Regions from separate parts of the Neobacillus sp. B4I6 genome, predicted to be linked through region 1. Evidence: riboswitches for the same ligand, from Rfam matches in the RefSeq annotation. Region 1 holds a riboswitch; the other holds the start of a gene.

The links. A riboswitch is a leader RNA that binds a small molecule or an ion and turns the genes downstream of it on or off. The one in region 1 is predicted to bind FMN.
Region 2: another riboswitch for FMN. It lies ahead of QF028_RS05440 (ECF transporter S component); the one in region 1 lies ahead of ribE (riboflavin synthase).

Annotation. Positions count from the first base shown of each region.
Region 1 is NZ_JBNPWB010000002.1:2,752,581-2,765,013, forward strand. Features, by position in the region: gene ribH (6,7-dimethyl-8-ribityllumazine synthase) at 1-41, opposite strand, end outside; partial or broken gene ribB (3,4-dihydroxy-2-butanone-4-phosphate synthase) at 67-690, opposite strand; gene ribE (riboflavin synthase) at 751-1,410, opposite strand; FMN riboswitch at 1,559-1,707, opposite strand; gene QF028_RS15695 (GyrI-like domain-containing protein) at 1,870-2,340, opposite strand; gene katA (catalase KatA) at 2,508-3,968, opposite strand; gene QF028_RS15705 (hypothetical protein) at 4,215-4,418, shown strand; gene QF028_RS15710 (YwbE family protein) at 4,411-4,608, shown strand; gene QF028_RS15715 (IS110 family transposase) at 5,279-6,391, opposite strand; gene QF028_RS15720 (cold-shock protein) at 6,674-6,874, opposite strand; gene QF028_RS15725 (Cof-type HAD-IIB family hydrolase) at 7,004-7,759, opposite strand; gene QF028_RS15730 (spore germination protein) at 7,976-8,242, shown strand; gene QF028_RS15735 (spore germination protein) at 8,263-8,505, shown strand; gene QF028_RS15740 (Hsp20/alpha crystallin family protein) at 8,518-8,931, shown strand; gene QF028_RS15745 (iron-sulfur cluster assembly accessory protein) at 9,004-9,306, opposite strand; gene qoxA (cytochrome aa3 quinol oxidase subunit II) at 9,681-10,658, shown strand; gene qoxB (cytochrome aa3 quinol oxidase subunit I) at 10,648-12,433, shown strand, end outside.
Region 2 is NZ_JBNPWB010000002.1:710,410-722,842, reverse strand. Features, by position in the region: gene QF028_RS05475 (YpbF family protein) at 1-196, opposite strand, end outside; partial or broken gene QF028_RS05470 (transposase) at 595-1,481, shown strand; gene QF028_RS05465 (LysM peptidoglycan-binding domain-containing protein) at 1,722-2,435, opposite strand; gene QF028_RS05460 (CPBP family intramembrane glutamic endopeptidase) at 2,432-3,037, opposite strand; gene QF028_RS05455 (RecQ family ATP-dependent DNA helicase) at 3,034-4,548, opposite strand; gene QF028_RS05450 (helix-turn-helix domain-containing protein) at 4,548-5,585, opposite strand; gene QF028_RS05445 (ferredoxin) at 5,846-6,094, shown strand; gene QF028_RS05440 (ECF transporter S component) at 6,209-6,793, opposite strand; FMN riboswitch at 6,960-7,091, opposite strand; gene QF028_RS05435 (peptidoglycan DD-metalloendopeptidase family protein) at 7,235-7,990, opposite strand; gene QF028_RS05430 (negative regulator of sigma-X activity) at 8,159-9,334, opposite strand; gene sigX (RNA polymerase sigma factor SigX) at 9,309-9,860, opposite strand; gene QF028_RS05420 (ATP-binding protein) at 10,083-11,861, opposite strand; gene QF028_RS05415 (response regulator transcription factor) at 11,858-12,433, opposite strand, start outside.

The DNA.
Region 1 (12,433 bases):
AATCCTGAGCCAACTAAATTTCCTTCAAAAATATTACCCATGAGTATGCCTCCTAAATTTGTTTTAAACTTCCCGCTTAACTAAATTTTCCTTGTTGCTTCGGTATTCTACTAAATCTTTAATCGTAATCATTTTAATGTTTAGCTTATCAGCAATTTTGCGCAGCTGTGGGACACGTGCCATCGTGCCATCGTCATTCATGATTTCACAAATGACACCAGCAGGCTTGGCACCGCATAAAATTGCAAGGTCTACAGCTGCTTCTGTATGCCCCGTTCTGCTCAAGACTCCGTCTTTTTTAGCAATCAACGGAAACATATGCCCTGGTCTTAAAAAATCGGATGCTTTTGATTCCGGGTCAACCATACTCAACACCGTTGCTGATCGTTCAAATGCAGAAATTCCAGTTGTAGAAAATTTATGGTCAATGCTTACGGTAAAAGCTGTTCGATGTGGATCCGTGTTCTTGGAAACCATTGGATGTAAGTCGAGCTTTTGAGCTAATGCCTCGTCAATAGGAACACAGATTAGACCTCTTCCGTGAGTGGCCATAAGATTTATGACCTCCGGGGTTGCTTTTTCAGCAAGAGAAATAAAGTCCCCTTCATTTTCCCTGTTTTCATCATCGCAGACAATAACAACCTTTCCTTCTTTTAAATCAGCAAGAGCTTCGTTAATCGTATTAAACACGCAACATCTCTCCTTTCAAAATGACAAACCCTTTAAGATTGGACTTTTCCAAACTATAATTTAATTAAAACCATTGTCTGCTAAAAATTGTGCCGTTATCCCTGTCTTATGATTTTGCGCAGTATCACCTGAAAGGTTTTTCATAAAATGACCAACGTATTTACCAATCATATCGCATTCTAGATTAACGATATCCCCTGACCCCTTTAGTCCCAAAATCGTTTCCGACAATGTATGGGGGATGATCGATAGTGTAAAACTATTTTCAGTTACCGCAAAAACAGTCAAACTTGTCCCATCTACCGTTATAGACCCTCTTAAGATTACATATTTTAATATGTCCTGCTCTGCTTCAATCTCATAGTAGACAGCATTTTCGAAGGACTGTTTACTTTTAATTATGCCTGTTCCATCGATATGTCCTGAGACAAAATGGCCGCCAAACCTTCCACCTGCTGCCATCGCCCGCTCAAGATTTACTCTGGAACCTCGCTTGACCATATTTAAACTTGAAGCTTTGACCGTTTCGGGCATAACATCTACCGTAAACAGCTTACCCGTAAAGGATGTCACCGTTAGACATACCCCGTTGACCGCAATACTGTCGCCAAGGTGAACATCATTAAGTATTTTTTTTGCCTCAATGGCTAAAACAAACGACTCGCCAGTCCGCTGGATGTTCGCGACTACCCCAATTTCTTCAATAATTCCAGTAAACATAATTTCCTTCTCCTTACTATGGTTCCACTTAAATTCTTACCCTAAAATGAAAAAGACCCTGAAGACAATAAGTCCTCAGGGTCCTGTAAAAGACAATAGAAAATAAAGGGTTAAAAATAGGTACACTTCACCCTACAATTAATCCTGTCTTTTCCTTCTCCCATCCAGACTTTAACTGTCGGCTCTGGAGTTTCACCAGATCCACCGTTTAACAATAATATGTTAACCGGGTCACGGACTAAGAAGCAACGCTTCATCACCGCCGGTTAGGAATTTCACCTGACCCCGAAGGAAATATACAATTCTTATTTTAATGATAGTATACTCTATTGGATCAGTAAAGGGAAACGCACTAAAAAGTATTTTCATACTAAAATCATTTGATCATTATTTCACATAAAATCCATAAGCTAAGGTGATTTCTTCTCCCCTTAGCTTGCTTCCATTGAAAGAATTAGTTTACTCTTTATAAGTCTTTACTGGTAAATAAATATCAAAGTGAAGCTCCCCAGAAGCATACAGATGTTTATGCTCTTCTTTATATACTTCAATACTTAATGCGTTATGATCCTGTTCATAGCCATATTCTTTCATCCAAGCATATATTTGTTGATATGTATTTTCGACTTCCTCTTGCTTTCCTTTATGGGTAGCAAAAACATAATTTTTACTCGGAATCGTAAATCCAACCATACCATCAGGAATTTCGTCAATTTTTTCGACGGGCGTTGTTACATAATAGGTGAATTCTGTTTCTCTGCTATGAAAAGGTGCAATCAAGACAGGTTCTTTCGTTTGATAGGATACTTCTTCTAGTCGATTAACCATTTCTTGAAAAAGACGTGGAAGTGTATTGATTTGTGAGTAAGTTCCATTCCATGAAATCCCAACAACTTTCATTTCTTCTTTTTCTATTACCTGGATACTCATACTAATCCCCCTTTTGAATCATCATATTAATATAATTCTAATCTTAGCCCTTAAATTCCTGCAAAAATAGTTCGACTAATCATTTAAAAAACTGACGAGATCTCAGCTCCTGTTACCATGAAAAAAGACCGTCCATCTTAATAAACGGCCTTTTACTAGTTTAATAGTCACTTTACCTCTTGAGGAATAGCTAGATTTAACCCTTTGGCTACTTTCTCACCATATTCTGGGTCTGCTTTGTAGAAATGTTGAATTTGACGAAGCTTTATGTCATCCCTCTCAACTGGCTTCATTGCGCCTACCACTGTTTCAATTAAGCGGGCCCGCTCTTCTGCTGACATTAAGCGATATAAATCACCGGCTTGTGTGTAGTGGTCATTTTGATCATAGGCTACTTGTTCAGCAAGTCCATTAACCTGGAAGGCAGTTTGTTTATGTTCAGGTTCTTCCTTTGGTCCTCCAAAACTGTTTGGCTCATAGTAAACCGAACCACCACCATTATGATCGGAACGCATCGCCCCATCACGTTGATAGTTATTTACTTCTACCTTTGGACGATTAATTGGGAGCAAATTATGATTCGGTCCTACACGATAGCGGTGGGCATCCGAATAAGCAAATAGTCGGCCTTGAAGCATTTTATCCGGCGAAGCCTCAACACCAGGGACCATTGTTCCAGGAGAGAATGTGGCCTGCTCGACTTCTGCAAAATAGTTTTCCGGATTACGGTTGAGCACCATACGTCCAACCTCGATTAATGGGTAGTCCTTATGTGACCATATCTTTGTGACATCAAACGGATCGAAGCGATACGATTCAGCATCTTCAAAAGGCATGATTTGAACATGGAGTCTCCATGCTGGGAAGTCACCCTTGTCAATTGCTTGAAATAAGTCTTCCGTATGGTAATCAGGATTATCTCCAGCTAACTTACCAGCAAGCTCTGGTGCCATATTCTTAACACCTTGTTCGGATTTAAAGTGATATTTGACCCAAACTGCCGCTCCATCCGCATTAACCCATTTAAAGGTATGGCTGCCATAGCCATTCATGTGTCTAAGTGTTGCCGGAAGTCCTCGGTCACCCATTAAATAGGTAACTTGGTGTAAGGATTCAGGTGACAGTGACCAGAAGTCCCAAACTGCAGTTGGATTTTTCAAATGGGTTTTAGGATCTCTTTTTTGAGTATGAATGAAATCAGGAAATTTAATCGCATCACGAATGAAGAAGACTGGCGTGTTGTTCCCTACTAAATCATAGTTTCCTTCTTCCGTATAAAACTTAACAGCAAACCCACGCGGATCACGAACTGTATCAGCTGAACCAAGTTCACCTGCTACAGTTGAGAAGCGAATAAACATAGGTGTGCGTTTTCCAACGCTATTAAACAATTTTGCTTTTGTATATTTTGACATATCATTGGTCACTTCGAAATAGCCATGTGCTCCGGCACCTTTGGCGTGGACAACACGCTCAGGAACTCTCTCACGGTTAAAGTGTGCCAATTTCTCTAGTAAATGTACATCTTGAATCAATGTTGGTCCACGTGATCCAGCCGTCATCGAATTTTGATTATCACCGACTGGTGCTCCATATCCTGTTGTTAAGTGTTTGTTACCATTACCCATTTGATCACCTCGTAAACTATTTTTTAAAGCTTAAACAAATTATAATATAAATTTTATTAAAATCAATACTAAATTATAATTAATATAAATTAATATTGATTATCAACAGGATAACATGTACCCACTATAACATAGGTATTAAAAATAAAGGACGTTATTCCAAAAATGAGAAATAACGTCCAAAAAATTTTTATTTGGACGAAAATAGCTTATAATGTGGTTAACACTTTATTAGGAGGATTTTTTATGAGTGATTCAAACCAAACCAATCCACAGGAAGAACCGAAGAAGAAAATAAGTCTGCAAGAAGCGATGAAACAACAGCTGGAAAATAAGAAAAACAAGTCAGCCCTTGGGAATTCAAGCTCGAATAGCTCACAGGCAACTAAAAAGCTGCAAAGCCAGCAGACTAAAAAAGTAAGTAATTCACGGAGAAAAATGGGTGTCTAGTGGTCAAAATAGAGTAGACATTGTCCCAGGGACTTTAGTCAAAATAGTCCTAAAAGCAGATCAAAGAAGCGGGAAACTCACTGAGGGAACTGTTAAGGATATATTGACAAAGTCAAGTTTTCACCCTCATGGCATTAAAGTGCGGTTGACGGATGGTCAAGTTGGCAGAGTCAAGGAAATCAATCGTTAAACCAATCCTCTACATTTATGTAGAGGCAGACTGTCGACAAATCCGAAAAACTTGGGTTTGCCGGCAGTCTTTTTTATGTCTTTGTTAATTTGTTTGTTGATTTGCGCTCCAGGCGCTTCGCTTTCCGCGGGCGTAGCGGGGAGCCTCCTGATATGAACGAAACTGTCAAGGCCCCCACTCTAAATTAGTATTTGTATTATTTTTGGGCAATTTTAAGAAGAGAAGCTAATTTTGGCTTCTTTTCATTGTTGTCTTATTAGCCTTCTGGCTAGATTATCTCCTTCTTTAGCTTACCAACCTATTCTCATCTCTTAGAATGGCTGTCAAGTGCTCTCCTTGACTGCCATTCTAAGAGATGAGACACTATTTTAAGCTAAAGAAGAAATGATCACATGTCCGCTCCTTATTTATTTGAATAGATGTTAAGAACACGGCACGAAAGCAAAAATCTCTACTGCGGTTAGCATTCTGATATTCGTGGGTTTTCACATTTTATCTTTCCGTTTAAAGGACTTTTCCACTAACTCGGCGCGTGCGTTAACCCTTATAAGGTATAGCACAGAGGAGGCACGTGGATTTTCCTTTCCGGTATTACTCTTTGCCTTCGAGCCCTATTCTCATCTTCTATTTTTAAATCAATATAAAAGCATTTTATTTTCAATATTTACAATCAAATTTTGGAAGTATCATTTATCTCTTGCGTAATAGCCCAAATAAAACCTGCCAACTCTCTTGCTACTGCAGTGATTGCTTTACCACCTGTTTTTCCTCTGGATAGTAGTTGAAAATATCTTTTATGAAGCCTATTTTGAGCTTTCCAGGATATACCTTGAACTATTGGAGATAAGCCGTCTTGCCGTCTCTTTAATTCACCTTTAACTGAAGGTTGATATCGATAACTCCAAGCAGACTCAATTAATAGACGGCGAACATGGCGATTTCCAGTTTTAGTAATTTCTCCTTGTCTCCTTTTCTCACCACTAGAGGATTCGCTCGGTACTAAACCAACATAAGCCATAAATTGTTTCGGGGTTGGAAAACGTTTAAAAGAACCAATTTCTGCGACAAGACTAGTCGCAGTTATAAGCGCAACACCTCTTAATGCTTGTAAGGCTTGAATCATTGGAGCATGAACACCTTCGGCTGCTTGTAATTTTATTTCCTCTTCGAGTCTTAGAATTCGTTGTTCTAACTCTTTTAATTGATGATAATATTCCTGAAAAACCACTCGTAAAGATGAGTTTTCAAATTTTAATACATTTAGCCATTCACGATACTTTTTAGTCCATTTATTAACTCCAGCTGGTGGGTGAAGATTATTACGTAATAAAAATTTAGATAAACGATGCTTAGCTCTTAGTTCATCTTCTTTTGCGTCTTCACGTGCTCTTACTAAATCACGGAGAGCTTCATCTTCCGTATCAGGAACATAAATAGGTGTTAATTCACCTGCTCGATATAACTGAGCAAGTCGGATAGAATCCCTACGATCTGTCTTGATACGCTCACATGGTCTTTTAGGTATTAAGGATGGAGCTATCACATCGCAATGAACTCCCAAAGTAAGTAATAGTCTAAATAGTGGGTACCCAGTTGGACCTGCTTCATAACACACTCGAAGAGTGTTAGGTTCTCCAAGTTTTTTTATTAATTTCCTAATTGCTTCAGGTGTATGAGGAATCATTCCAAAGTATCTAGGCTCTCCGCGGCCCTCTTCAGCAATAGCTACAGCAATTTTTTCCTTTGATACGTCTAAACCTACAAATTTTATGGCATCCTGCATAATGACTAGCTCCTTTCGTAATGTAGCTCTAATTTGGTTTTTTGTTTTTCAACATTAAACATTCTTACCAAATTAACCTACGAATTTACGAGTAAGGAGCTAGTTTCGTTCATGATAACTCGGCGCTTAAGCGCCTGCGGGGTCTCCCCTGCCCCGTCCTCCCGCAGGAGTCTTCGCGCCTTCCGCTCCAATCAACATGTGCCAAAATCAACAATGAGCTTTAACATAGTCTTTCAATAAAAAACAGACCCAAATGCTTGGGCCTGTTTTATCGGCGGGTCATTATGCTTTACGGACGTTTACTGCTTGTGGTCCACGTTGACCACTTTCAATTTCAAACGTAACCTCTTGACCTTCATCTAATGTTTTGTATCCTTCGCCTTGAATAGCCGAGAAGTGAACAAATACATCTTCTCCACCTTCACGCTCAATGAATCCAAAACCTTTTTCACCGTTAAACCATTTTACTTTACCTTGTTCCATTTTTGTAGCCTCCTAGCATGTAACAATTACATGTAAATTGCAAATTCAATTGACTTGCCTAATTATTTTTACCCATTTCCTGTTTGCATATACCATACTAATTCTTAAATAAATTTTTTCGTCCAAATTTTATTTTGAAAGCACCCATTTATGGATTGCTTGCGCCACACCATCTTCTTCGTTGGTTGCTGTTACCCAGTCCGCGGACTCCTTTACCTTTTCCTGTGCATTTCCCATCGCTACACCCAAACCAGCTGCTTTGATCATCGCTAAATCATTGAGGCTGTCGCCGACGGCCATAACATTCTTCATATCCAAACCCAGCCGGCTGCAAACAATCCCAAGTCCTTTCGCTTTATTAATTCCAGTTGGATTTACTTCAATGTTCTTCAGTGTTGAATTGCTTAATTCAAATTCACCTTTAGCCTGTAATTCATTAAAGATTAGTGCTCTTGTTGCGTCATCATCGATGTTAAAGCCAAATTTCATCCATTCCAGTGTATGTAGGTCAGCCGGCATTTCATTATGCCAATTACGCTCGGTACTAATCGCCCAAAATTTTGTGTTATGCTGTTGAGATAACCCCCACATCCACTCAACCAGCTCCGATTTGACCAAATTCCTTTCCACTAACTCCCGTTTCTCATCCCAAATTTCACTTCCATTTACCGTTACCAAGTATGAATTCAGCTCCAATGAATCAGCATGCTCTCGACTAGTAATCACAGAACGTCCAGTACTTAGAACGACAAAAATCCCTTTGTCCTTTGCAGCTCTGATTGCCTGGCGATTTGCTTCCGATATCTGGCCTTTATTATTTAAAAGTGTGCCATCCATATCCAGTGCTACTAATTTGATTTCAACATCATTTTTAAAATTATCCATATGTATTAACGTGCTCCCTTCTAACTTTTTCCATTATAAGATTAACACCATTACTAAAAACTAATCAAACAATTAAGTATACCTAATATATTTGTTAAACAAAGAAGAACCCTGCGAATTTACATCCATTCATAATACATGAGTATCATAAAGTAACAGATAGGCACTCTTTTGCATATAGTACCCATAAGCCAAAGGATAGAAAGGTGTTTAAAGATGCCATCGGTTGTAATCAATTTATATTATTTAAAAATCAATAGTATTTCGGGTAATGGTTCCATAACTATAGGGGAAGCAGCTCATAATAGTCCCACTTCCAATACTAAATCACAAGGAATTAATGCTTCATATGGAGACACTTCACCGACTGAAGCAATGATGGAAAACCTATTAAATGATCCTGACGTCAATGATCAAACTTCAATTGGAACTACTGATGTTGCCAATGTAAATAAGCCCATTCAACCTGTACTACCAATCTAACATTATAGGGGTTATATGATATGCCATTTCAAATAAATATTTTAAATTTTAAGATTAATGGAGCTACGCAAAACGGAAATGTTGATATAGGTCCAACTGTGCATAACAGCCATACTGCTAATAGTAAATTTGTCGGTGCAAATTTTTCTTTGGGTGATTTTTCACCGGCTTCTTCCCTTATGAACTCAGGCAATGTAGATCCAGATGTTAGTGATCAAGATCAAATAGCTAACCCTTCTATGCCTATCGCCAATCAACTTTAAAGGAGTAGTAAGATGGATATAGAAAAAATGAGAAAATGGCTAGAGATTACAAATGAGTATAGAGAGAGCAATTTTTGGTCTAGCGTACTTAAGCAAAAACATCCTGATGAATTTTTTAGAGAAGCGGTATGTAATCCAAAATTTGATATATATCTAAATGAAAATTATTACTTTATTATTTTTGAAATACCTGGAGTAAATCGAGAAGATCTTTCAATTAACTTAATCACAAATACACATTTAAAAATTAATGGCAAAATAAAGCCGGTTCTACCATTTGAAATGGGAATGAAAAGAGAGCGAATCTATGGTGATTTTGAACGCGTCATTGAACTTCCAGAACCAACTTATGCTCATTTAATGCAAACACAAATTTATAATGGACTACTTCATATATCCTATCCTCGAAAAAGTGTGTTGGAATAATTTTCAATAGAAAGAAAAGAATATATTCAAAAAAAAAACGCAGTGAACTCACAAGCGTTTTTTCTTGTTTTATTAATGGTGATGATGTACGCCCATTGTTGGGTTGGTAATTAGCCATTCTTCTTTTGGTAATTGGAAATATTGAATCCAGATATTATTTAAGGTCGGATCATTTTTATCAAGAATAAAGTCAATTTCTTTATCACTTGTAACCACTACATCGTTTTCTGTTGGTGTATCAAGCTTTAAATCATAATGGGCGTGATCCCCGTGGATACTTGTCACATATACTCGAAACAATTTCCCTAGTGCCTCTTCTTGTTCCATCATTTTCTTCAATGCTTTTGCTGCATTCCGATTAACTTTTACCTTCATTTTGTGCTCTCCTCCAACTATGTATTCCTTCGTATTATCCCACTTTTCAGCTAAAATAGACAATTAAAAGGTTTGTGACAACAAAAGACAAATTAAATTTTAGTATAAAATCAACTTACCTTATTCCCCCTTATAATGGATATTAAATCCTTAACAAATTTGTCACAATTTAATTCAAAAAGCTATATTAACATCACGGCAAAGTTGTTAATATAAGTCTTAGGAAAAAACATAAAGACTAATTAATATTAAATAATAATTAATATAACCATGTTTGTTTCAGTAAAAAATAGAAAGGAAATAGTTTTTCTTGTTTGTGAAAGATTTCACGATTATAATCTTAAAAGTGTACATTATGGAAGGGAGAAATATTCATGTCTAAAAAAAGCTACATAATTCCACTGTTAGCTTTATTACCGATTCTACTTTTAAGCGGCTGTTCGAATATGGTCGTCTTTGATCCAAAAGGACCTGCAGCACGTGATATTCTTGATTTGATTAACTGGTCACTTATTTTTATGCTGCTAGTGGTCGTCGTTGTATTTGGTTTATTTGGATATATCATATGGAAATATCGTGCGAAACCTGAAAATGCAGATTACGAACCGCCTGAAGAACACGGCAGTACAAAATTAGAGATTATTTGGACTGTCATTCCTATTCTGATTGTCATTGCTTTAACGATTCCTACTGTTAAAACAATCTATAAATTAGAGAAAGTACCTGCCGGGTATGAAAATAAAAAACCTATTACCATTAATGTAACATCAGCTGATTGGAAGTGGATTTTTAGCTATCCGGAACAAGGGATCGAGACAGTGAACTATGTGAATATTCCAGCTGGCACTCCGGTACAGTTTAAATTAACCTCTGCTGGTACAATGCAATCCTTCTGGGTTCCTGCTTTAGGTGGTCAAAAGTATACCATGAACAAGATGGAAACAGAGTTGTATCTCACTGCAGACAAACCTGGAGAATTTCTAGGTAGAAATACAAACTTTAACGGCAAGGGATATGCTGATATGGAATTTACAGTTGAAGCGAAATCCCCGCAGGCCTTTGAAAAATGGGTAAAGGAAGTCAAAGATACTGCACCAAAGTTAACAGAAAAGAAATACTATCAACTTCTTAAGCCTACACACTTGGGTCGTGAAACATTCCTTGGAACTCATCTAGCCTGGGTAAACCATGCTGATATGAATTCTAAAACTTATACAAATCCTGAATTGTACGAAGTACATGGCGTAAAAGGAAAGATTTTTAAAGAGAAAGAAACAAATGGTCATTCTATGGACATGGAAGGTATGGACATGGGCGAAAAATCAGATGGAGGTGAGCACAATGGGCATTAATTGGCATGACTTTTTTATCGTCGGCAACCCATTAATACTAGGTTCTCAGATTGCTATTCTATTAACAATGATAGGAATAGTAGCAGGGGTTACCTATTTAAAGAAATGGAAATGGCTGTGGAGAGAATGGTTGACAACGGTTGATCATAAACGGATTGGGATTATGTACATCCTTTCTGGTGTGCTGATGTTTTTCCGGGGAGGCGTAGATGGTCTTTTAATGAAGGCTCAAACCTCTCGTCCAGAGATGAAATTTTTAGATGCGCAGCATTACAATGAAATTTTTACAACACATGGTGTTATCATGATTTTGTTTGCAGCGATGCCATTATTAATTGGTTTAATGAACGTGGTGATCCCGTTGCAAATAGGTGCCCGTGACGTGGCATTCCCTCAACTTAACGCGTTAAGCTTCTGGTTGTTCTTTAGTGGTGCGATGTTGTTTAATATTTCATTTGTTATTGGTGGTTCACCAGATGCCGGATGGACTGCTTACTTCCCTCTTGCAGGGAAAGAATTTACTCCTGGAATCGGGAATAACTATTACGCTATTGCCCTGCAAATTGCCGGGATTGGTACCCTAATGACGGGAATTAATTTTATTGTCACTATTTTAAAAATGAGAACAAAAGGCATGACACTAATGAAAATGCCAATGTTTACTTGGACTTCATTCATTGCATCGGTTATTATTGTAGCTTCATTTCCAATTTTCACTGTTGCACTTGCATTGATGACCTTTGACCGGATCTTTGGAACGCACTTTTTCACCTTAAGTGGTGGCGGTATGGATATGATGTGGGCAAACTTATTCTGGTTATGGGGTCACCCTGAAGTATATATTGTTGTCCTTCCCGCATTTGGGATGTTCTCTGAGGTTATTTCAACCTTTTCTAGAAAAATGCTGTTTGGATATAAATCAATGGTATTCTCCATTGTTGGCATTGCGTTATTAAGTATGCTTGTTTGGGTTCACCACTTCTTTACTATGGGTGCCGGACCAGGAGTTAACTCTGTTTTCTCCATTACGACGATGATGATTGCCATTCCAACGGGTGTCAAAATGTTTAACTGGTTATTCACGATGAGAAAAGGTCGAATCGAGTTTACAACGGCGATGCTGTGGGCGCTTGCGTTCATTCCTTGCTTTATCATCGGCGGTGTAACAGGGGTAATGCTCGCCATGGGTGCTGCAGATTATCAATACCACAATACCCTATTCCTTGTCGCTCACTTCCACTATGTGTTAATTCCTGGTGTTGTGTTTGCGGTGTTTGCCGGGTTATATTATTGGTGGCCAAAAATGTTCGGCCATATGCTAAATGAAAAAATCGGTAAAATTCATTTCTGGTTCTTTACAATTGGATTTAACTTAACGTTTATGCCGATGTTCTTCCTAGGCTTAGACGGTGCTGTCCGCCGTTCATACACGTATTCAGCTGAATCAGGCTATGCACCATTATTCATGTTATCTACCATTGGTGCAGTGATTTTAGCTATCGGCTTTGGTGCTCTTTGCTATAACATTTATTGGAGTGCACGCTATGCGGACCGTAATATTTCAAATGACCCTTGGAATGCAAGAACCTTAGAATGGGCTACTGCTTCACCGCCTCCATTCTATAATTTTGCAAAACTACCAGAAGTGAAATCTGTTGATACCTTTTGGTATATGAAAAAGAATAACGAAGGATTGACCCTGAAAGACGACGAAATTAAAGAAATCCATATGCCAAGTAATTCCGGCTTGCCAATCTATATGGGAGTGATCTTTG
Region 2 (12,433 bases), 2.0 Mb from region 1:
AGGAGTAGGAATAAATACTGGCAACTGTGATATACAAATAGATTAAGAAACTAGCTGCTAAAATAATTGTGGCCCAAATTGAAAGAATATGCCGCTTTTTAAAACGGTCAAATTTTTCTTTTCGTTTTCTTACATTTTCAAGAGCCTGCTTGGTTGCCTGATCAGTATTTTCAAGTAATTGGATTGGAGAATCCATTTTTATCACCCTCCATTTCTCTGTATATACATATGAACTTGTCCCTTCTATTATGTTTTTCTATAAAAAAAAACCGATCACTTTTGGATCGGTTCAGGCTGTCGAGAAACTTTCGACAGCCTCTTATTTTCTACAATAACTTTAACCATTCACCGCGTTAATTTATTATAATATTATTAATATATAGGCTTTGCAACATGTCTGTTGATTTGCGCTCCAGGCACTTCGCTTTCCGCGGGCGTGCCGGGGAGCCTCCTCGGCGCTGAAGCGCCTGCGGGGTCTCTCCTGCCCCGTACTCCCGCAGGAGTCTGCGTGCCTTCCGCGCAAATCAACAGAGCTGTAAAATCAATAATACACTGCTCTTAACACAACCAAACAATAAAAAATTAAGTGGTGAAATCTTTTTTAAACCAAGAGTATCTACCCAAAGTGAATATGAATTTGTTTCTATTGATGAATTGGTTCCTGACAATCACCTTCTTCGTTTAATCGATAAATATATTGATCTTTCATTCCTTCTTGAAAAGGTACGTCCTTATTATAGTGATGATAACGGACGCCCTTCCGATCCCACTATTCTATTTAAAATGATGTTTATTGGTTATATTTATGGCATCCGATCCGAGCGACAATTACAAAGAGAAATTGAAATGAATGTTGCCTACCGCTGGTTTTTAGGCCTGAAATTTAAGGATCCTGTTCCACACGACTCAACGATTAGTTGGAATCGCCAACATCGTTTTAAAGGTACCGATATCTTTCAGGAAATATTTGATGAGATTGTTCTCCAGGCAATGAATCACAAAATGGAAGGTGGTCGTGTCTTATTTTCGGATTCTACTCATTTAAAGGCTAACGCTAATAAACGAGATCTATACGTTTGTCCTAATAATCAAGAATTACCCTACAGTACAACAAACCGTGAGGGTATAAAGAATATAAGTCTGATTCGAAGAAATGTGAAAACTGCCCACTTCTTTCCCAATGTACACGCTCCAAAAATAAGGGAAAAGTAGTGACACGTCATGTTTGGGAAGAGCACAAGGAAAAGGTAAGGGAAAATCGCTTATCTAAATCTGGAACAATGCTTTATAAATTTAGAAAGGAAAAAATTGAGCGAAGCTTCGCAGACTCAAAAGAGCTGCACGGGCTTCGCTATTCCCGGTTAAGGGGATTGAAGAAAGCAAGGGAACAGGCTCTCCTTACGGCAGCCTGCCAAAATATGAAAAAGATTGCAACACAATTAGCAAGGCTAGAAAAAGTGTGTTGCAATTCTTTAGGTTGATTACCTCCCTGTTGATTTCCGCGGAAGGCACGCAGACTCCTGCGGGAGGACGGGGCTGGGGAGACCCCGCAGGCGCTAGCGCCGAGGAGGCTCCCCGGACCGCCCGCGGAAAGCGAAGTGCCTAGAGCGGAAATCAACAGGCCCATTAGCAGGTACAATGAATAATTAAATGCTGAGAATAAAAAATTGCCGAGAAAAATACCCTTTCTCGACAATCTGAACCGTTCACTTTTGGATCGGTTAATGGTTTATTGGTATTTTCAAAACCTGACCTGCATTTAGTTGGTTACTCGTTAGATGGTTTGCCTCCATAATAATTTCCATTCCCTTTGGGGACTGATAATACGTCATTGCTATCCTATAAAGGTTTTCATTTGGTTTAACCGTATGAGAAATGATTTTACTAGCTTCTGGTTCCGTCGATACTACGCTAGTTTCTGATTCTTTTTCTTTTTCACTATTAATATCTGATACCTGAGAATCCGTTTTGTTTTCATTTGTACTCTCGGGTTGAACAGATGTATCCACAGCCGTTTCAGTTTGTTCTACTCCGGCGTTAGGTTCTTGGCTAGTTTCTTCTGAATCATTAGCTTCAGAAATTGCTTCCTTCGATTCATCAGGATTTTCTAGTGTTTCCTCGTCATCTTTAGAATTTTCCAAATTAATCGTTTCATACCCTACTGATTCAACTGATAGTTTTTCAACACCATTTATTTTTTTAGCACCGTTACTGTAAGAGATTACACTAAATATGATTATAGGCAGGAGGATAAAGAACAAAACTAATAGACGAATAAGTGGATATTTTAGCTTCCATTTTGTTTTTTTCTTCTTTGGGCGATGTATCTGCTCCCGTGGCGGCAAAACTTCCATGTCTTCGACTTTTTCATTAATTTTTTCTATTCGCTGTTTTAATCTTTCCGCTTGGTCCCTGAATGGTTCTTCATTATTCATGGAGCTACTCCTCCCTGTTCATCTTCTCTGATTGGTCGTTTAAATTTTATATATACTCCTAATAAACAATCAATGACAAAATGCATAACAATTGTGACTGCTAAATTGTCTGTCCACTGAAATATTAAACCAATAAAAAAGCTTAATATAACAATATTTACAAACAAAAACCAATTAAAAAGGTATCGATAGTGGATGATTGCAAAAATAATACTTGCTAAAATGAGGCCTACTTTTGTTTGAATGATCCCTCTAAACAATAATTCTTCACTAAAAGCTACTAAAAGGGCAATGATAAGGATGTGAAACAAATTTCTATTTTTAAATATTCTTTCATTCAAACCGCCATCATCATAAAAGGACGAGGGCAGCGATTTCATTAAAAGTATATCGACCATTACCACTGTAATACCAGCAGGGAGTCCGATTGATATAATATGAAAGTCATTCAAAGAAATATTATTTAAATAGGAGAAATGGTCAAAAAATATAAAACCTAATATCAATGAGATCACACAGAGAATTCCCTGTGTCATGTACAGGTGAAAAAGCAAATCTTTATCCGTTAATTCATTAATTAATTCAAAATACTTTTTTTTCATTCCCTCAACTCACAATTGATTAGAATTTTAGCAAGATAGTCGTTCCAGTTTTTTTCATTTGTTTTTACTGAAGGAAAATGATTAGAATTAATATTTTGATAATCATTTATTTGAAGCCCGCAAATGTCGCAGCATGGATTTAGCTTGTTAGAAAATATTTCATCAAAATAATGTAAAATATATTCACGTCTGCAAGAATTGGTTTCAATCCATTTTTTCATGCAATAAATATTATTTTTCTTAATGGATAATCTTTCCTTAACAAAATCATTAATAGTGCATTGTAATTTTTCAAGGCTAGCCATTTCTAGAAATGAATTATTTACAAAGTCCTCAACAATCCTCCATTGAATCTCGGTAAAACCGCCAAGCTCCATTAGTTTCGTATTTAGATTGATCTTTCCATCCTTCAGAAGATGGTCATGTTCTACCTTTTTAAACAACCAGTCTATTTGCTGTTCAGATGGCAATTCATTCTCTGCAAGCTGGATTGGAAGCTGTTCATCCCCTGGCGAATATAAAAGGATGGCAATACTCGGTTCGCCATCACGACCTGCCCTTCCGATTTCCTGTAGAAAAGATTCTATTTGCATTGGCATGTGATAGTGAATAATAAAACGGATATTTTCTTTATTAATACCCATGCCAAAAGCACTCGTAGCACATATTACATCTAATTGCCCATAGATAAACTGTTGTTGAATCAGTATTCTTGTATTTTGATCCAATCCGCCATGATAGGCCATTGACTGACAGATACCTTTTTCTGTTAGTAATGTCGCCATCTGTTCAGCTGCTTTTTTACTTGAAAAATAAATAATTCCCGGTTTTTTCAATTTGGCAACAAACTCGAGGACACTGGCTTGTTTATCGCGGTAATCAAATAGTTCTTTTACATAAAAGCCGATATTGGGTCGGTCGATGGTCGATTCTATTTTTACTATTTCCTCTAAATCAAGTGAAGCAACAATGTCCTGTCGTACCTTTATTGTAGCTGTCGCTGTCAGTGCAAGCGTTAGTGGATTACCGAATTTCTTTCGAATCTCACCTAGTTTTGAATAATCCGGGCGAAAATCAAAGCCCCATTGGGAAATACAATGGGCTTCATCTACAACAAACAATGCAATCGTAAGCTCTTGAAGTTTACGAAGGATATAGGGAACTCTCAACATTTCAGGTGATATGAAGATAAATTTATATTGACTTAAATGATGAAGGGCCCTATTTCTTTCCTCTCCCGAAAGAAAAGAGTTTAAAGCAATGACTCTTTTTTCACCAAATCTTTTAAATTGTTCCACTTGATCCTGCATTAATGATAGAAGAGGAGAAATAATTAAAATGTGCCCATCTAAAATAATCCCAGGAAGTTGGTAACACAGGGATTTTCCAGTTCCAGTTGGGAGCATTGCCAGTGTATGCTGCCCAGCAAGAATGGAGGTGATTACCTCTTTTTGTCCAGTCTTAAACGTTTGATAACCAAAATGTTTTTTTAAAACCTTTTCTAATTCCATTATCTATCACCATATTTCGCTAAAACTAACCTTATTTGAAAATAAGTAGCAGCACCTACTTTTTCTTTTATCACTTTTAGCTGTTTGGTTACTTTTTGCCGCGAAACTTCCAAAATCATATTTTGTAACTCACTATCGACGTATGTATCAATGGAAAAATCCTTTACATTTAAGGCTAATTCAACAAGATGATCTTCTATTGTACTTAACTTTAAGTGTCTAAGATTTGCAATCATATCAAGGCTATATCCTTGTAATAATAATGCCTGTGTTTTCCTTGAGGAAAGGGTTAATTCATCATCTTGCATTAGATCATGGATAAGATAAGGTAAAATTTTAAACTGATTACCGTCTTCCATTATTTTTTGAATCAAGTAATGAAGGGTATTAGTAAAACCAATCTGATAATCATGAAAATCTAACTTCAGCTTTTTTGCTACTTGAAGAGGGGTTAATCCAATCTGCTGAAAACCAGTTAACCGAAACACTAAAAGTGATGGGTCCATGTCTTTCACTGTATTAAAACATTCATTTAACTCTGAATAGACAGCAGTCCCCATCTCCATCCTAGGTACGGTGATATCCTTTAGAGCAGCTTTTAACCAGATATGGACGTCTTTGTTTTTTTGAATGGGTATATATCTTGATTCCCTAAAAGCAAGATTGGATACTACCTGAATTAGTAGGGACAATCTTTCCCAAAATAGAGAGGATAATTGATGAAAGGTCCAGCCATTTATATATTTGGGCAATGGTTTGTTTTCTAGAAGTGTCATTCCAGAGGTCGTTACATCGTATCGTTGTTCCCCTATATTTATTAACCAATTTTTTTCTACCATTGATTGATGTATTTCATCAAAGGAGTCCCTTGTTAATTGCTCATAAATCCCAAAAAATTTTTTTAATGAAAATAGGTGGGCGTCTTGGATAGTTTGTGATGATTTTTTTCCATTCAACAGGTGATAGACGGAGTAAATCGTCCGTTCCCTGTTTAATTGTTTGACACTATAAAGAATAATGGATTCAAGTTGCATCATACTAAGTCCCCCGCCGTTTTTCGTACATTATCGACAAAATATCCATTTTTCTTCTTTATTCTACCATGAAATAATGTAGATTGTTGCCCAAAAATGTGGAAGAATTAGAAATTCAACTATATAATCTACAGGTATATGGGTATTTTTCTATTGAAAAGTTATCGATACAGTTTTACAATAGATATGAGTTATCCGTTTTCAATTTGATAATGGAAAATGTGTAAGAATAATTTTGTTTATATTACTGGGAGGTTTTTTTCATGGCAAAGTACACAATTGTGGATAAGGAAACTTGCATTGCATGTGGGGCTTGCGGCGCAGCAGCACCAGATATTTATGATTATGATGATGAAGGCATTGCATTTGTAACTCTTGATGATAATGAAGGAATTGTTGAAATTCCAGATGTATTAATCGATGATATGATGGATGCTTTTGAAGGCTGTCCTACTGATTCCATTAAGGTAGCTGATGAAGCTTTTGATGGTAATCCAACTAAATTTGAATAATATTTAGGTAAAACAAATGTTAAGCTACTACCTCTCTCCTTTTTAAGGTGAGAGGTTTTAATTTTTTACAAAAAAACAACAGGAGGAATGAGTCCATCCTGTTGTTTTTATTTATTAGACGCTTTTAATTGTTGTGTTCTTATTAATCCATGCCTGCATCCGAATGAACAGAAGCATAAAGATGGATGACATCATAACACCTTTTATTAAGTTAAAAGGTAAGATAGCAGGGACTACCAGATTACGCATATCAGGGAATCCCATAAGAGCAGTATAAGCCGGTAAAATGAAGAAGTAATTTAACAAACTCATCATTACCGCCATTATAGCTGTCCCGGCGATTAACGCTAATGTCATACCTTTTCTAGTTTTGAGTCTATTATATACGAAATATGTTGGCAGGATAAACACTATGCCAGCAGCAAAATTGGCTATATGGCCAACAGGAATTCCTGTAAAACTTCCTGTCTGAATATAATTAAGGACATTTTTAAAAAACTCAACTAATATTCCTGCAATTGGTCCAAAAATCAATGTGGCAATTAATGCTGGGATGTCGCTGAAATCGACAAACAAGAAATTTGGGAATAAAGGCAATGGAAATTGTATTAGCATTAACAGAAATGCAATACTGCTCAACATTCCAATTGACACATAAGCCCTTACATTCATTTTCCTCTGTTTCTTCATCTTCTTCATCTTCCTCTCTCCTTTTTTGATCCATCGCGTTTAGGAAGAGAGGTTCAGCAAACAGTCGAGACCTAAGTAAATAAAAACTCCCTCAAGAAAATATACTTGAGGGAGTTTACAAAGGCACGCTTAATAAACGTTCATTAAACATTAATTTTTTGAACGTCTGCAGAACCTCCATCTTCTCCCATCCAGACTATACTGTCGGCTTTGGAATCACACCAAATCCTGCCAAAACGGCTCGCGGGCTTATGAGTTTCACTCAAATACCGCCGATCGGGAATTTCACCCTGCCCCGAAGATAGATCGATATTTAATTACAATTATAATTATACTGCTTTCTGCATTTTTTGTTAAGTAAATGGTTTACGTTTTAACGCATTTGTAACTTTTAAAGTTGATTCTACAAAAAAAGCCGCAGACACTTGAGTCCACGGGTTGTTTATTATCTCAATTCACATTTAATACTTGCTTAGGTTTAATAAGATCCGAGGACAGATGGTTAAGCTGTTTAATACGTGTTACCGTCATATTTCTTTTCCTCGAAATGGAGTACAATGTGTCGCCTTGTTTGACGATATATTGCTTTTTTCCTTTCTCTGTTTTGTCTTCCTTTTGAAGTTTTACATGGGAGCTTGCTTCTAATACATCGTCATTGATTCCAGCTATTCCACCCTGTACATTCTCTCCTGTGTCCGCTTTTCCTAAGAACTTTTCTGGATCCAATGCATATTTCTTATCATATCTCCACTCATGCTGGTGGGTTTCAAAATGAAGATGGGTCCCAGTAGCTTGTCCCGTTCTCCCCATTTTCCCTATTACGGTTCCCTGCTTAATACTTTGACCTTCTAATACAGTTCGCTTGTTTAAATGGGCATAGACCGTAACAAAATGACTTGGATGTTTTATAAATACTACATTTCCGTATGTATTCGAATAATAGGATTTAACTACTTGACCATCATCGACGGCAAGAACAGGGGTGTTCAATTTTCCAGCAATATCAATTCCCTTATGTTTACCCATTCTCGTTCCATATGTATCAGAAATAATACCGTCTGCAGGCCATATCCACCCATCCTTTATCTCTTTCTCATCCTTCATACTTGCTTCGGAATGTATTCCACCTAAAAATAACAAACTGACACATAGCGCCATAATTAGGGCAATAAGAACCCTTTTTATGTAGTCTCGCATTTTCTTCATTCAACCTCCTTAGTTCTTTTCCTCCTCCACACCATATGTTAGTTGTTTCACCTTTAGAACATATACCTTGGTGGAGGGGCGATTAGACATACTTGTTATAATTTGGAGATTATAGTTATTTTATTCATGATAAAAAAAATCAACCACTAGGGGTTGATTGAAAAATAATTATTGAAGCGTCTGTAGGTTTGGAGCACGAGGGACTTTGTTTTCCTTTGATAGGTCAAATGTTCCGATTTTTTTTATAGGCGAATTTTTTATAATGACCTTTTCTAAACCAAATTCTTTAGCTGTTAATAACAAGGACTCATAAGCGTTAATCGTAACTTGGTCTTCTCGTAGACTCGAATTTTCATCTATTGTAACAAGTAAAGTTTTTTCTTTAATGGATACATCCTTAATCGGCAGAGCTGGAAAAAGTGAACTTTTTAACCCTAATAGGGGCTGATCATTCTTCATTGCCTCCAAAGCCCTATTAATATCAGTATACGTCTCTATTGATGGAACTAAGTAGGGGATTTCACTATCTTTGGAAAAATAAAAAAAGAAGGCATGATTCTTCTTTTGGACGACTTCAATTTCCTCTTTCCTGCCAAGATTCCCTAGTTCAATTCCAGGCTCACCATTTGTTGAAAATCGGATTTTTTTTATGTTACTGTTCGAAGAAATATCTTTTTGTAATACATTCATAAAATTTGTTTCTGTTGTTGATCCTTGGCCGTACTGATGGGTTGACGGCACATCAACCAAAACAGTTTTATCTTTATTATCAAGCCTCAGCGTAGCATTAAGTGGATAAAATTCGCTTAAACCCCATTCTTCTTCCTTTAAACTCACCATGTTTTCATTAAATATAGTTAGCCATGATTTATCATTTGAATCATTTACTATAGTGGAAACTGGAACAAGTATTTGCGCTTGTGGATCTGGAATCCAATATGTTAAGACCCTTCCATTGTCTACTTCATCATCATAGACTGCTGTTTTCAAAAGTTCATTATTCTCAGCTGCTGAAAAGGTCTTTGCTTTTAAATTGTCATCTTCTTTTTTCAAAGCACTGGTGGAATCTTCATCCGCTGTTTGCATTTCCTGCCCAGATGAAGCATTTTTTTGACTTGATTTATCCTCTGAGTATTGGGTTCCGACCATTAATTTAGGAACTAAGATGAAAAAAATGAGCAATGCACATGCAGTAGCGAGTCCAGGCAGGAGCCATTGTTTTATTTTTGTCTTTTTTATAGAAAGATTCTGATAAATGTCACGAGGATTGCGATCATCTTGTATTTTGGGCATTTGCCTTAATAGTTCTTCGAGCTGCTTATCGCTCCACTCTGACTTTTTCACTAGCCGCTCCCTCCTTCTGATAAGACATTTCCATATGTTTCTTCAATACCTTTAACGAACGGTGCTGTGTCGTTTTCACCTTGCTTTCTGTCCAGCCTAATGCTTGGGCTGTTTCAACAATCGATAAATCTTGAATATATCGCAGAATAATAACAGCTCTTTGATCCATTGTGCAATATTCTAGACAATTGTAAACCCACCTGATTTCTTCCTTTAGTACCATGATTTCTTCTGGTATAGGATATCCATCTTTCAGCTGATCGGTGGACCAATCAAATTTTTCGAGTAAACGTACTTTCCATCCCTTTTGTTTTCGGAAGAAGTCAATGGCTACATTTCTTGCAATCGAAAACAACCAGGTTTTCTCACTGCTTTTCCCTTCAAAACGGCGATAAGATTTAAAGACTCTTATATAGACTTCTTGGACAAGATCCTCGGCATGTTCTTTGTTCCTGACCATATAAAATAGAAATTGAAAAACGTCATGATGATATTTTTGGTAAAGTTCATCGAAAACGGAGTCCATCAATTCCCCTCCCCGTTCATAATATTAGTCGAATTATATGTATAAAAAGTTTCATCTTATAAATATAGACTTTTTTGTGACAAAAAGGAAGGTATAAATTGGAATTCATTTCCTAAAAAATTGATACAAAAAACTCATCCTATTAAAGGATGAGCACATAGCTTTCAATTTTTATTGTTCCTCGTGAATCAAGAACAATCGGCAAAATACTTGTTCATTTTACTATTTTCGAGGCACTAAAAAGGAAAATGTCGTTCCTTGACCGAGTTTACTCTGAACAGAAATATGACCTCGATGTGCATCCATAATATTTTTAGCTATGGCTAGTCCAAGTCCTGTTCCTGCTCTTCCTCTCGTTCGAGCTTTATCAGCCTTATAAAACCGTTCAAACACAAAAGGTAAATCTTCTTCAGGAATACCCGACCCAGAATCTTTAACTCTAATCATTACGCCCTTATCTTCTGAAGTCACACTTAATTTAACAGAACCGCCTTTAGGTGTATGTCTTATGGCATTACCAATTAAATTTGTGAGAACCTGTTCGATTCGATCAGGATCAAAAGAAATGGAGGTGATTTCATTATCTATCTCTGCAAATAATTGAATTTCATTTTCTTTAGCTAATCCCTGGAACTTGTGGATAATTCGATTGATAAATGAAGAGATATTAGTTTCCTCCATTGTTAATTGAAGATGTCCGGCTTCCATTCGGGCTAAATCTAGCAATTCATTGACAAGCCGGCCCATACGCAAGGATTCATCATAAATGACCTTTGCCATTTCCTTTTTCTCTTCTTGGGATTCAGCAATATCATCAACGATTGCCTCACTATAGCCCTGCAACATCGATATTGGCGTTCTAAGCTCATGAGAAACGTTTGCAATAAAGTCTTGTCTCATTTTATCTAACTGTCTTTCCTCAGTCATATCCCTCAGAACGGCTACTGCACCGCGAATAAAACGGTTACTATATAATGGACTAACTAGGATGACCCAATGTCTGCCTTGGAATGAAATTTCACCCATTTGTTCTGTTTCAGTATCGACCGCTTTCTGAAATAGATCCATTACCTCTGGTGGAATGGCCTCGGAATCCGTACTAATTCCACCCATTTCATAATACCAATATTGAAGAAAGCGGTCTGCTGGAGGATTGGTGATTAGAATCGCCCCATCCCGATTAAAGGTAATAACACCATCTGCCATACTGCTTAGGATACTCGATAATTGCTCTTTTTCTTGGCTAAGTGCACTCATATTGAATTTTAATTGTCTTCCCATTTGATTAAATGCAGTTGCTAGTTCCCCAATTTCATCATGTGTAAGGATGGGTACTTTTGTATCGAATTTCCCTCTGGCCACTTCAAAGGCTGCTTCTCTCATCTTTCTTAAGGGAGCTGCAATTCTTGTGGACAAAAAGAAGGCAAAAATAGTTGTAAGGATAATAGCTACACCCGCAACAAGTAAAATAAATTTAGTTGTTTCATGGGTTGTTTCTTGCATTACTTCTAATGATTGATAAATAAAAACGGCACTTTTTTCTTCCCCGGGCAAATGCAAAGGTACACCAATAATTGAATACTTAGCATCCTTTTTATCTTCCTTAAAGGAAAGCGTGGAAATCTTTTCAACAGTCCTATCTTTTTTTAATACTTGTGATAATTTCGGGTCATTTTTAATATCAGTAAAGGATAACCTATTTGAAAGATTCGTGTTTGGAGAGTAATAGACTTCACTCTCATTTTTAACAATTACTACATTGTTGACATTATCAATAATTTCCCAAGATATCTCTAATCCAAGTGGTAATTTTTCATTAGGATGTTTTTCTAAAACATTCGCAATTTTCTCAGCTGTATTGGTCAAATCCTTTTTCATCTCAAGAGTATTGTAGTTTTGGAAAAATTCGAGAAGCATGATTGTTAAGATGAATAGCACAAAAGATACTAATAAAAGGATCGTTAACCATAGCTTTCCTACAACACTTCTTAATAATGTCATTCATTAATAACCTCAAATTTATAGCCTACGCCCCAAACTGTAACAATCATTCTTGCAGCTTGTTCAGAAACCTTGTTTAATTTTTCACGGAGACGCTTTACGTGCGTATCAACTGTACGTAGATCGCCAAAAAATTCATAATGCCAAACTTCTTTTAGTAACTGCTCACGGTCAAAAACCTTATCTGGTGCCTTCGCTAAGAAATAGAGCAATTCATATTCTTTTGGCGTTAAACTTACTTCTTTACCATCTGCTGCTACCCTATGTGCATCATTATCAATGGTTAAGTGTGGGAATACAATGACGTCTTTCGTTGTCGTTTCCGTTTGCAGGTAACTTGTTTGTGAAGACCTTCTTAACAAGGCCTTGACACGCAGGACTACTTCCCTTGGACTAAATGGTTTGACTATATAGTCATCAGTGCCCACTTCAAAGCCTTGGACGCGATTAATTTCTTCCCCTTTTGCAGTAAGCATGATTACCGGTGTTGCCTTCTTTTCTCTTAATTCACGACAAACTTCAATTCCGTCTTTCCCTGGCATCATTAGGTCAAGAAGAATGACATCATAGTC